Kordia sp. SMS9: one gene and its partner. The protein of the gene in region 2 interacts with the protein of the main gene of each other region in a pairwise test. Links are inferred from orthologs where the notes say so. Each region holds a gene or a part of one and is shown on either strand. Other genes may lie near its edges.

Evidence for each region.
Region 1: the proteins of KORDIASMS9_RS03375 (region 2) and priA interact in binary tests that used the Escherichia coli proteins (3 or more experiments, as listed by UniProt). The link is inferred for Kordia sp. SMS9 from one-to-one orthologs.

The regions. Positions count from the first base shown.
Region 1 is NZ_CP031153.1:4,543,655-4,550,605, forward strand. The notes cover bases 3,212-6,246. They hold priA (primosomal protein N'), read right to left. Parts: upstream 5,939-6,246; coding sequence 3,485-5,938; downstream 3,212-3,484. Other genes in these bases: KORDIASMS9_RS19295 (DUF2147 domain-containing protein), read right to left, coding at 6,012-6,246. Also shown: KORDIASMS9_RS19260 (metallophosphoesterase), read left to right, coding at 1-327; KORDIASMS9_RS19265 (DUF6495 family protein), read right to left, coding at 403-873; rplI (50S ribosomal protein L9), read right to left, coding at 975-1,427; rpsR (30S ribosomal protein S18), read right to left, coding at 1,442-1,741; rpsF (30S ribosomal protein S6), read right to left, coding at 1,745-2,083; KORDIASMS9_RS19285 (LytTR family DNA-binding domain-containing protein), read left to right, coding at 2,261-2,953; more of KORDIASMS9_RS19295, read right to left, coding at 6,247-6,440; KORDIASMS9_RS19300 (chalcone isomerase family protein), read right to left, coding at 6,453-6,951.
Region 2 is NZ_CP031153.1:736,177-742,936, reverse strand. What follows is about bases 2,269-5,112. They hold KORDIASMS9_RS03375 (single-stranded DNA-binding protein), read left to right. Parts: upstream 2,269-3,371; coding sequence 3,372-3,854; downstream 3,855-5,112. Other genes in these bases: KORDIASMS9_RS03370 (gliding motility-associated protein GldE), read left to right, coding at 3,881-5,112; mutY (A/G-specific adenine glycosylase), read left to right, coding at 2,292-3,329. Also shown: KORDIASMS9_RS03390 (ribonuclease E/G), read right to left, coding at 1-1,532; KORDIASMS9_RS03385 (HU family DNA-binding protein), read right to left, coding at 1,869-2,159; more of KORDIASMS9_RS03370, read left to right, coding at 5,113-5,185; gliding motility lipoprotein GldD, read left to right, coding at 5,182-5,745; KORDIASMS9_RS03360 (hypothetical protein), read right to left, coding at 5,862-6,488; KORDIASMS9_RS03355 (cation transporter), read right to left, coding at 6,574-6,760. UniProt on the Escherichia coli protein: Plays an important role in DNA replication, recombination and repair. Binds to ssDNA and to an array of partner proteins to recruit them to their sites of action during DNA metabolism. Acts as a sliding platform that migrates on DNA via reptation.

The DNA of each region.
Region 1 (6,951 bases), 3.8 Mb from region 2 along the record:
GATAAAAATATGCGCTGGAAGATTAAAAAAGTAATTCCAACACCAAACGATCCTACGATTCATGAAAATGAAGCGGTATATATATTCAGTGAAAAGTTTTCTGGCAAATACCTGTGTCCATATTTATCTATTATAAATGAAAAAATATCGACCTATACATATTTGACGGTAAGCGATACGATGAATTCAAATTGGTTTATTCAAATCCAACAGTCTCATTCTGATGAAGAAGTAGCTTTGGAAAGCACCTCTGAAAAAGAAGGCGAAAACCTCTCTTTTATTGAAAAAATGATTGCATTTATTAAATCATTATTTTCAATAAAATAACATTCAATATATTTTAATTAGAAAAGGCATTGTGAAAATTTTCGTGATGCCTTTGTTATTTTAGCAAATAGTCATTTACGCCAGCATCGCTTCAAACCACTGGAAAAGTTGTCCTTTGGTAATGTTTGAACCTTGTTGTATCAGTGCGAATTTATCCGCGTTTCTGTCTTCCGAATAGCCTTTGTTTGCGGTTAAGATTTCAACTTCTTCGGAAGTGTAATTGTCTCGCAACCATTGAAAACCTTCTTTCGTTGTAATGTCGACGGCTTCATTTAAGATTTTAACAGCAATTAATTTCATTTCATCTTCACGCAAGTGAAATAAATAAAGATGCTGCGACGAAATATTTTCAAGGAATTTTGCTTGTGTTAGCACACCTTCCCACACTAAATCGCTAAATACATCTATTTCTTGTTCGGCTACTTCAGGTTTTTCTATTTTTAAAGTTGCCCATTCTTCTGCTGTGATGGATTGTGTCGCCAAAAAGTTGATGAATTCTTGGTGTAATTCTTCTAATTGTTCTTTGGTGAGTCTTGAATATTTCATGTTCTTGCGTAAAAAAGTGTGCAAATTTACAATTAATGAACCTGTTTCCATAAAAAAAGCCACTCAAATTTGAGTGGCTCATGACATAACGAAATTCGTTATTATTTTGCTTCTGCAATTACTTCAAAAGGTAAGTCTACTACAACACTTCTGTGTAATCTTACTTTTGCTTCGTATTTACCAGTTCTTTTTACGCTTCCACCGATCACTTTGATGAATTTCTTCTCAATTGTGTGACCTTCTTTGCTTAAAGCTTCTGCTAAGTCGATGTTATTTACTGATCCAAATAATTTTGTTCCAGCTCCTGTTTTTGCAGTAATTTTAATTTCTAAGCCTAACAATGCTTTTCCAGTTGCGTTAGCCTCATCTACTAATTTCTGTTCTTTATATGCTTTTTGTTTCAAGTTTTCTGCTAAAACTTTTTTAGCTGAACTTGTTGCTAATGTTGCAAATCCTTGAGGAATTAAATAATTTCTTCCGTATCCGTTTTTCACAGTTACAACGTCATCTTTAAATCCTAAGTTTTCAACGTCTTGTCTTAAAATAAGTTCCATAATCTGTCTCTATTTTATTTTAACATATCGCCAACGTATGGCATTAATGCTAAGTGACGCGCTCTTTTCACAGCTACAGACACTTTTCGTTGATACTTTAATGAAGTTCCTGTTAAACGACGTGGTAATAATTTTCCTTGCTCGTTTACAAATTTGAATAAAAAATCTGGATCTTTATAGTCAACATATTTGATACCTGACTTCTTGAAACGACAATACTTTTTAGCTTTTGTAGTTTCAATGTTCAAAGGAGTTAAATACCTGATTTCTCCTTCTTTCTTTCCTTTTGCTTGTTGTTCAATTGAAGACATAATTTCTTAAGATTTAGCGGTTTTTCTATTTCTTCTTTTTTCTGCCCAAGCGATTGCATGCTTGTCTAAACGTACCGTTAAATAACGCATAATACGCTCGTCACGTCTAAACTCTAACTCATACGGAGTAATTACTTCTCCTGGAGCTTGGAATTCGAATAAGTGATAAAAACCACTTTTTTTGTGCTGAATTGGGTATGCTAACTTTTTTAGTCCCCAATCTTCTTTTGAAATCATTTTGCCACCTCTAGAAACGATGAAATCCTCAAATTTCGCTACTGTTTCCTTTATCTGAGTTTCAGATAAAACGGGATTTAAAATGAAAACAGTTTCATAATGATTCATAAATACTATTTTTAATTGAAATTGGGCGCAAATGTACTGTTTATTTATTTTAATACAAACTATACTTCCCCTTTTTTTTCGATAAAATGATTAATAAATCCGCTAATTTGTTGTGGTTTTGATTTATTTTTTATAACATTGCATGTACCCAAATTACAAAAAATCGCTAGCACGCTTATGAAGCTTAACTGTATTATCGTAGATGATTCTTCTATTCAACGCATGGCTGTTGCCAAGTTGATATTGAATCATCCTTCTTTAAATTTAATTGCCGAATATAGTAACGCCATTGAAGCGAAAAATGGTTTAAAAACTAACAATGTCGATTTGATCTTTCTCGACATTGAAATGCCTGTTTTGAATGGATTTGACTTGTTAGAGTCTTTAAAAAATCCGCCACAAGTAATCATGGTTACTGGTAAAACTGAATATGCTTTTAAAGCTTTTAACTACGATGTTACCGACTTTCTACACAAACCTTTAACGAAAGAACGCTTTGACAAAGCAATTGCGCGTGCGTTAGATAAATCTAATTACGGTGCAAAAAGCAACGAAGACGACGATCATATTTTTGTAAAAAGTAATTTGAAAAAACGCAAAGTTATTTTAAATAGTATCAAATGGATTGAAGCTTTGGGTGATTATGTCAAGTTAGTGACGGACGAAAGTAATATTGTTGTACTTTCTACCATGAAAGCTTTTGAAAAGCAACTTCCTGAGAATAAATTTCTGCGTATTCACAAGTCTTACATCGTGAATTTGGACAAAGTAGATCGTTTTAACAGTAAAAATGTTGAAATTGACGGTCAATTGATTCCGCTGAGTAGAAACAAGAAAGTAGAATTATCTGAAGCACTTTCTAATATTTAGTTTTCGACTTTGCTCAGACTACAACTACAACTATTTTACTTATATTATTACTCTTTGATTAGACTACTATTCATTTCCTAAAATATAAAAAAACAGATTTACAAGTCCATATCAATACAATTTTCTTTGAAAATTACTCGAAGCGACGCATGTCTAATGTAGTAATTTGAAAATATGGCAATGTGTCAATTACTTTCTAATACCAATTACAGACAAAATAGATATTGTGAATTCGTGGTAAAAAAAGAAACGTCTTTGCGATCTTCAACTTGATTGGAGAGTAGCAATCCCGCTCTTCAAATAACGAAAATTATAGGTGATAGTGAGATTACCACGCTTTCGCTCGTAATGACGTTTCAGAGATTTTATCAAAATCACTTGCCTTTGTCATAGAAATCGAAGTGATGTGTTGTGAAGTTGAATTTTGAAATGTCATTACGAGGAAGCATAACGAAGTAATCTGTTTCTAAAATATTTCCAAATTGACTTTGAAAAAATCTCAATACTAATAGCTCAATTCTCAATACTATATCAAACCGTATCCACATCAATAATCACACGAACGCTTCTGTATTCAGAAATAGACAAGAAACTGATTTTGATGCGTGAAATGACTTCTTTGGTTTTTCCGAGTGATTGTTGCTTGGGAATTTTTAGCAAAATATGTTTTAGATATAAGTTCCGAATGCGTGCGATTGGTGGAAATTCTGGACCTAACACGTTGTCACCAAAGCTGTTTTTCAAGGATTTTGCAAACCACGCCGCACTATCGTTCACACGGTTATATTCCTTGTGTTTCAGCGTAATTTTGATCAATCGGTAAAAAGGTGGATAGTGAAATTGTCGTCGATCGTTCAATTGGTCTGTAAACATTCCTTGATAATTTCCTACAGAAACCTGTTGTAGTATTTGATGATACGGATTGTAGGTTTGCACAATGACTTTTCCTCGCTTTTTGGTTCTTCCGGCGCGACCGGCAACTTGTTGAATGAGCTGAAAACTACGTTCATGCGCTCTGAAATCGGGAAAATTCAACATACTGTCTGCATTCATGATTCCAACCAAATTCACGTTTCTAAAATCCAACCCTTTTGTCAACATTTGCGTTCCCACTAAGATTTGAATTTCTTGCTGTTCAAACGACGAAATAATTTTTTGATACCCGTATTTTCCACGTGTCGTATCTAAATCCATTCGCCCTACTTTTACATCAGGCAATAGTTCGTGTAGCTCCTGCTCTATTTGCTGCGTTCCAAAACCTTTGGTATCCAATTCGTGACTTCCACACGCCAAACATTGTTGCTGCATGGCAATGTGGTGACTGCAATAGTGACAACGCATTTGGTTTTTGTAGTGATGATACGTTAAACTCACATCACAGTTGGGACATTGTGGCGAATGTCCGCACGTATTGCACTCAATAATGGGCGCATATCCACGACGGTTCTGAAATAAAATGACTTGTTCTCCATTTTCCAACGTTGCTGAAATTTCTTCTAACAAACGATCGGAAAAATGACCTTTCATGCGCTTTTTACGATGCTTTTCTTTGATATCGACTAATTCCATATCTGGCATGAGAACATCACCGTAACGTCTTGCAATCGTTGCTAAGGCGTACTTTTTAACTTGTGTGTTATAATAACTTTCCACACTTGGTGTTGCCGAACCTAACACGATTTTTCCACTGTGAATTTTTGCCAATACAATTGCAGCATCACGAGCGTGATATCGCGGTGCAGGATCAAATTGCTTGAAGGACGTTTCGTGTTCTTCATCCACAATGATCAATCCTAAATTTGAAAATGGCAATAGTAACGAAGAACGCGCGCCAATGACAATTTGTGCTTTTGGTTTGTTGTACAACACATTATTCCACACTTCTACGCGTTCGTGAACAGAATATTTGGAATGATAAATCGCCACTTTTTCCCCAAAGTATTGTTGCAATCGTGTAATGAGTTGTGTGGTTAAGGCAATTTCTGGCAACAGATATAATACTTGTTTTCCTGTATTGATTATTTTTTCAATGAGCTTCACATACACTTCCGTTTTTCCAGAAGATGTAACGCCATATAACAAGCAAACATCTTGCGTTTTAAAAGCGTTTTCAATGGTTTTATACGCTTCTTCTTGGTATGGATTTAATTGTTTTGAAGCTTCCGTTTCGTCACCGTTATATTCTATTCGATCTTTTTGAATGTAGTATTCTTCCAGAATATTCTTGTCGATCAGTGCTTTGATAACTGCTGAACTTGTATTGCTTTGTTTGGTGAGTTCTTTGACAGAAATTGGACGTTTTGTGCTTGCCGCGATTGAGAATAACGTAAGAATGACTTCCCGTTGTTTTTTGGCTCTGTTAAGTGAATCTAGTAATGCTTGAAGATTTTCTTCGCGCGTGTAATCCGTGTGAAGCTTGACGTAGCGAACCAATTTCGGTTTGTACTGCTCGTAGATTTCTTCGTATACTTGAATGACTTCTTTGTCGATCAATCGTTTTAAAACGGACACTACATTTTTTTTCCCAAGAATGCTGCTGATTTCTTGAATTTTCAATAACGATTGATGCTGTAAGGCTTCAAAAATTAAGAATTCATCGTCTTTTAACCGGCTTTCGTCCACATTTCCACCTTCATATTTAGAAATAATGGTTTCACTTTCTAGTAAAAACGCGCTCGGAACTGCCGATCGGAATACTTCACCCAAACTCGCCATGTAATAACTGGCAATCCATTCCCAATGTTTTAATTGTTGTGAAGTAATTATAGGTTGCTCGTCCAGAATTTGCTGAATGTCCTTAGCTTCGTAGACTTCTGGAGGCGTTTGATGAATTTTGTAGACCAACGCCGTATATACCTTACTTTTTCCAAACGGAACGGCCACGCGCATTCCTTGTTGCAGAAATTGTGCTTCGGCTTCTGTAATGCTATACGTAAACAGTCGCTGTAGCGGAATGGGTAATATGACATCAATGAAATAAGCCATTATTCAAAGGTACATACTTTGCATAAAAAAACCACTCCTTTTCAGCAGTGGTTTTTTAAGTTTGTTTTTTTAATTATTCTACGCGATACCAATGTTGAGTTCGGTAAAAAAACGCAACATATCCACGCACATAGAGTTTGTCTTCATTGTCTTCATCGAGCCAGATTTTACATTTGTATTCTTTTCCTTTTTCAGGATCAAGAATTTTTCCATCCGAATATTCATCATCGTCTTTTGTGAGTCCGTCAATGATTTCCATTCCTAAAACAGGCTTGTTTTTACGACTATCTTTACATTTTTCGCACAATCCATCACGTTTTGAAGCATCTATAATATCTACAACTTTTCCGTATATTTTACCGTTTTGCTGGTAAATTTCTACAATTGATTTGGCTTCGCCCGTTTCATCGTCAATGGTTTTCCATTTTCCAACAACGCTTTGCGCTACACACAATTGCATCGAAAAAAGTACTCCAATAATCCAAATTGCTGTTGATTTCATGTGAAGTGACTTTTATTCGTTTCCTAACATTCCGCTTTTCAAGCGTTTGTCGGCTGGTTTTGTTCCTAACCAAATTCCGAACAATGCTTTTTTGAATTCGAATCCAGGAATTACGCCTTTTTCAGTACCATTTTTATACACAATTACACCTTTATCTTTGATGTATGCAATGTCAAAAATATCGCCGTCGTTAATTTCATCACTAAAAAAGTTCTTGAACGTTTCAATTTTAGTTGCGATAGGCGCTGTTTTTCCTTTTGTAGATTTTTCAAAACCTTCATCTACGGCATTGATCATTTTCTTACTAGAAATCATACCGGAAGTGATGTGTAATTTAATCGCCATTGACTCATCAGCTGTTCTGATGTCATACGCATTCCCTGATTTTTGTTTCAGGTACAATCCGCCAGAATACAGCTTAAACCATGCTTTTTTACGTATACCAGCGCCGTTGTATATCAATTCTTGACCTTCAAACGTAACCGTGTTTGGCAAGGTTGCTGCTCCGACT
Region 2 (6,760 bases):
TCGTTTTTATCTTTAAAACGATATTCTAGATACGTGTAAGCATCTCTTGGTAATATTTTTACCCATTTTTTGTGTTCTAAAAACCACTTAAAACGGATGGATGGAAATCCTTTTGTGAGATACGCTGCAATAAACGGATGCGTGTTGAGCGTGATCCCGTTGAAGCCATTTTTCTTGGCTAAAATTCTTTCTAGATCAGTTGTAATTTTGTCGACGAGAACAATGGGAGCTTCCACTTCGCTACCAGTTCCATTAGGGTTTACTTCTCGTGTTTTAATATTTACTTCTGGTCGTACTCGTTGTCTTGTAATTTGTACCAAACCAAATTTACTTGGAGGTAATATTTTATGTTTCGCTCTATCATCTTTCATTTCTGTCTTCAAATGATCAAATAGAGTTCTTCGGTGTTCTGCATTGGTCATATCGATAAAGTCGATAACGATGATTCCTCCCATATCTCGCAATCGGAGTTGCCTAGCAATTTCTTTTGCGGCAATCATGTTGACTTCTAACGCAGTGTCCTCTTGTGTTTTGGCTTTGTTAGATCGGTTTCCACTATTCACATCAATAACATGCAATGCTTCAGTGTGTTCTATGACCAAATATGCGCCTTTACTCATGGAAACGGTTTTTCCAAAAGAGGTTTTAATTTGTCGTTCTACTCCATATTTTTCAAAGAGTGGAACTTTAGATTGGTACAATTTTACGATAGACTCTTTTTTGGGTGCAATTTTGTGCACGTATTCTTTAATTTCGTAATAAAGATCTTCATCATCAACTTGAATTCCCGTGAATGATTCATTAAAGATGTCTCTTAAAATAGAAGACGCCTTATTCATTTCACTTAATACTTTTGATGGATGTTCCGCTTTATACAGTTTTTTGCACATTGTTGACCATTTTGTCAACAAATTTTGCAAGTCTTGGTCCAATTCAGCTACTTTTTTGCCTTCAGCTACTGTACGTACAATAACGCCAAAACCTTTAGGCTTGATACTGAGTACCAAACGTTTTAATCGGTCTTTTTCTTCTTTACTTTCTATTTTTTGCGATATGGAAACACGCTCCGAAAAGGGAACAAGTACAATATATCGTCCTGCTATAGAAAGCTCCGAACTAATTCTAGGACCTTTGGTCGAAATTGGCTCTTTCACAATTTGTACTAATATCGACTGATTGGCTTTTATAGCATCCATGATGCTGCCATTTTTGTCAATATTTGGTTCAAACGGAAAGTTTTTTAAAGTATAATCTTTTAATTTACCTGTGCTTACACGTTTTATAAATTTTAATAAGGAAAGAAGTTGTGGTCCTAAATCGTGGTAATGTAAAAAGGCATCTTTTTCGTAGCCTACGTTTACAAACGCTGCATTTAGTCCTGAAACGGGTTTTCTAATTTTAGCAAGAAACACATCTCCAACGGCAAAATCATTTGTGCCTTCTTCCTTATGTAATTCAATAAGTTTTCCATCCTTTAGCAAGGCAAAATCAACTTCAGAGGAATTGGATCTAATTATTAATTCTTTATTCACTCTGATTTAATTTTTATCCATACATAAATGTACAGATGGATTAAACAATTTTCACAGGTATTGTTTTTACCCAATAAAATATACATACCGACTATGCAAACACAAGACAGAAGTGCTTACTCAGATATGCAATTTTTTTTCAAAGAACGTTTTGTTTAGCTATAAAACTATATAGCCATAAAATAAAGAAGTAGTTTACTAAAAACTACTTCTTCTTGTGACGATTAGCTCTTCTTCGCTTTTTACGCTTATGCGTAGCCACCTTGTGTCTTTTTCTTTTTTTACCACTTGGCATAATGCTCTATGTTTTTTTAAATTAATTAATGTATTTCGTTATTATTTTACTTTAACGTTGTCTTTCACTCCTTCAACAAAGATTTTTGCTGGCTTGAATGCTGGAATATTGTGTGCAGGAATTTTGATAGTTGTGTTCTTAGAGATGTTTCTACCTGTTTTCTCTGCTCTCGTTTTGATAATAAAGCTACCAAAACCTCTTAAGTAAACATTGTCTCCACTTTCAAGTGAATTCTTTACTTCTTCCATAAAAGTTTCTACAGTTGCCTGTACTTCACTCTTCTCCATTCCTAACTTTTCTGAAATCTTTGCTACGATGTCCGCTTTCGTCATTTTATTATATATTTTGTTTATTCGTTATAAAATTAAGGGATGCAAATATATAATTAATTAGATAATATTTATGTTCTAATTGATTAAAATTTAACGATATAAACATTTATTTTTACACATTATTTTGATTTGATGAACTTTTCTAAAGAAATTATACATTGGTATCGGCAAAATAAGCGCGATTTACCTTGGCGAAAAACGAAAGATCCATACCGAATTTGGCTCTCTGAAATTATGCTGCAACAAACCCGTGTAGCACAAGGATTGCCTTATTATCAGAAGTTTACGGAAGCATTTCCCACCGTGTACGATCTGGCGAAAGCCGAAGAATCACAAGTGCTAAAACTGTGGCAAGGATTAGGCTATTACTCGCGCGCACGCAATTTACACTACACCGCAAAAGATATTGTAGAAAATTACAACGGACAGTTTCCCAATACGTATAAAGGACTTATACAACTAAAAGGTGTTGGCGATTATACTGCAAGTGCCATTGCGTCTATTTGTTTTGAGGAAGTAGCGCCCGTGGTTGATGGAAATGTATACCGAGTGCTGTCTCGTTATTTTAATGTAGATCTTCCTATTAATAGTACAGAAGGCATTAAAAAGTTTAAAGAACTCGCTTTTGAAGTAATAGATCGTGAAGAACCTGCAGATTTTAATCAGGCAATCATGGAGTTTGGCGCGGTTCAATGCAAACCACAAAGTCCGTATTGTATAATATGTCCGTTAAGTGAAAGTTGTGAAGGATTGAAGCAACAACGCGTAAATATGTTGCCGGTAAAGTTGAAAAAGACAAAGGTAAAGCATCGTTGGTTCAATTACCTCGTCGTCGTTTCAAACCAAGCTGAGACGCTTCTGGAAGAACGAAAAGGAAAAGGAATTTGGCAAGGATTGTATCAATTTCCCTTACTAGAAACTGAAAAAGCCGTAGAAGATGTTGAGTCACATCGTACCAAAATAGCTGAAATTATGAATCTCAACGATTTTTCCATCACAGCATTCAATCAAAAAGAAAAAATTCACAAATTATCGCACCAACACTTGCATACTACATTTTGGATAGTGGAAACGACCGAGAATTTAAAAAAAGGCATACTTTTACAGGAAATTCGAAAATATCCAGTGCCAATTCTTATTGGAAACTTCATTGAAGAATTCAATTTTTAATGGTTTTTTAGTACATTTGAATAGATACATAAATTAAAAACAATGAGCGGAACACTAAATAAAGTAATGTTGATAGGACACTTGGGCGATGAGGTAAAAATGCACTACTTTGAAGGTGGCGGCTGCATTGGGCGTTTTCCGATTGCAACAAATGATTCGTATACCAATAAGCAAACTGGCGAACGCGTTACAAATACGGACTGGCACAATATCGTAGTACGTAATAAAGCCGCCGAAATTTGTGAAAAATACCTAAGTAAAGGTGATAAAATATATGTGGAAGGACGTTTGAAAAACAGGCAATGGCAAGGTGAAGATGGACAAACGCGCTACACGACGGAAGTTCAAGTGACTGATTTTACTTTTTTATCTACGAAACAAGAATCGCAATCCAATGCAGCGGCACCTGCTCCTGCAAATACAACTACGAATCATCCAGCTGCGCAACCAACGCAGCAATCGCAACCACAACAGCAATCGCCACAAGCAACGCCAGTTGACGACAACGATGATCTGCCATTTTAATCGAAGTATAATTAATCAGTTAGATTTTGGATCCAGAACCCAGTTTATTCATCTTTTTAGCAACTTTTGAAAGTCTCGATATCTTCAAGATTGTGCTTTTTGGTGTGTTATTATTGTGTTCAGCTTTGATTTCGGGTGCGGAAGTCGCGCTATTTTCTTTATCACAAACGGACATTAACGAGGCTGAAGAATCCAAATCTTCAAGTTTACGATTGGCTGCAAAATTACTCCGAAAACCGAGAAGATTGTTAGGAACCATTTTGGTTGCGAATAATTTTATCAATATTGCAACTGTTTTATTATTTGCTTCCTTTAGTGATAAATTTTTTGGTGGAATTACCACAGATTGGCTTCGTTTACTAATTGAAATTGGCGTCGTTACCTTTTTTATTTTACTTTTTGGAGAAATTCTTCCGAAAGTATATGCAAGTCGAAACAAACACAAGTTTTCCGCGATGATGGCTTTTCCGCTAAATATATTGGACAAACTTTTTGCGCCGATTAGCATGCCGATGAGTTTTGTTTCTGGATTGATTCAGAATAAATTGGGAAAAAAACGTTCCAACCTTTCGGTAGATCAGTTATCGCAAGCCTTAGAACTGACTTCTGAAGACGAAACTACCAAAGAAGAACAGAAAATTTTACAAGGAATTGTGTCGTTTGGAAATACCGATACCAAGCAAGTGATGCAACCACGAATGGACGTTTTTGCGTTGAAAGAAGGCATGTCGTTTGAAGCTGTTTTGAGTGAAATTACTAAAAAAGGCTACTCGCGAATTCCAGTCTACAAAGAGAGTTTGGATGATATTTCGGGAATTTTATACGTAAAAGATCTCATTCCATATATAGACACAAAAAACTTTGATTGGGAGAAGATTTTGCGTGATCCATATTTTGTGCCCGAGAACAAGAAGCTAGACGATTTATTACGCGAGTTTCAAGAAAAGAAAATTCACTTAGCCATTGTGGTCGATGAATATGGCGGAACTTCAGGTTTGGTATCGTTGGAAGATGTGATTGAAGAAATTGTGGGCGATATTAGTGACGAGTTTGATGATGAAGACGTACATTATTCCAAAATTGACGATAAAAACTATGTCTTTGAAGGAAAAACAAATTTGAAAGATTTCTACAAAATTATTGGATTGGAAGACACTTCTGAATTTGAATCGCACAAAGGTGAATCGGAAACGGTGGCGGGTTTTGTGTTGGAAATTTTTAGAGGTTTCCCGAAAGTACGCGATAAAATAAACTTTGGTACATATACGTTTACAGTGGAAGTGATTGACAACAAACGATTGAAACAAGTAAAAGTAACGCTCAAAGAATGAATCTTATAAAATGTACACCTCTTTTTTTACTCTTAGCCATTCTTTTTGGTTCGTGTGAAGGTGAAGTATTGCCAAAACCCAAAGCTTTTTTACGATTGGATTATCCGGCACCAAAATATGCCAAAGTACAATCAGACTGTCCGTATGCGTTTGAAAAGAATGAATTGGCCATTATTGATCCGAAGCAAAATTGCTGGATGAATTTGGACTATCCTGCGTTGAATGGAACCTTGCATTTGTCGTACATTCCGATTACAAATAACTTGAACAAACTCTTAGAAGATGTTCAAAAACTAACCTACGAACACGCAGTAAAAGCAGATGCTATTGATCCGACTGTGTATGAAAATAAGGAGCAAAATGTATATGGAATGGTGTATGAAGTTTCTGGGAATGCGGCTTCACAAGCACAATTTTACGTTACAGATAGCATCCATCACTTTTTAACAGGTTCGTTATACTTCAATGTTCGCCCAAATTATGATTCTATTTATCCTGCGGTGAATTACATCAAGAAAGACATTCGGAAGTTGGTGGAATCGTTGGAGTGGAAAAACTAGATTTTTGCTAGGTTTATTAAGGAATTTTTGAATTTTGTTTGAAATGTATTGACACATTTTCAAATCATCAAATAGATAGAATAATACCATTTTAACTGTAAATTGGTATAATGATTTTATTTCAAATAGCCGTTGGCTTTTAACTCCTTGTGATGTTGAACAATATTTTCTGGAATTTCACCCGAAAGCAACCAATTAACATCCAATCCGTTGTAGATGGAATTTTTCATAAGGTGATGAACATTTCCTATTTGATTGCCTAATAGTTTTAAATTGTCTTTGAAATCCAATAAATAATCTTCATGCAGTTTTTGAATGAGCATAAGGATTTTAAAAACTCTCGCAATAATATAAATACACAGTTTATACGCTTTGGCAGGTGTTGCCTTTTCAATTCTATGACTATTTTGTTTTAAAATTTCGTTTAACATGAGGAGATTTAAACTGGCTTCTCCAAATTTGTCTTTGGTGATTTTTACGTGTTCAGTGATGTCTCCGCTAATTTCCCGCATGTCCATCATTAAATAACCAGGAGACCAATAGCGTTCAGAAGCGTGTTCAACTTTTCGCAGTATTTTCGTTTCCATTTCGTTGCGTCGATCATCCACGGTTCTATCATCAAGAAGTTCAAAATAAAGTCGATCCGCCAATGCCAAATCTTTTTTTAGAAGTCGAAAAATAAGTTTGTCTTTTTCTTTGGATGGCAATTCGCTAATTGCATTTTTAAAATCTTGGTCAAACATCTTATTTTTTATTTGTTTCTAATTTAAAAAATAAAATCCCCAATCATAACAATTGAGGATTTTAAGTATTCTATTTTTATAAAGTTTATGCCTTTTTTGTGCAGCACGCTTTTTTACAATCTTTGGCACACGCCATAGCTTTTACTTCTTTTTTAGCACAGCATTCTTTCTTGCAGTCTGCTTTACATGCTTCTTTTACTTCTCCTTTTTTAGCACAACATTCTTTTTTACAATCAGTATCACATTTTTTAGAGAATGCTTCCACATTTTTC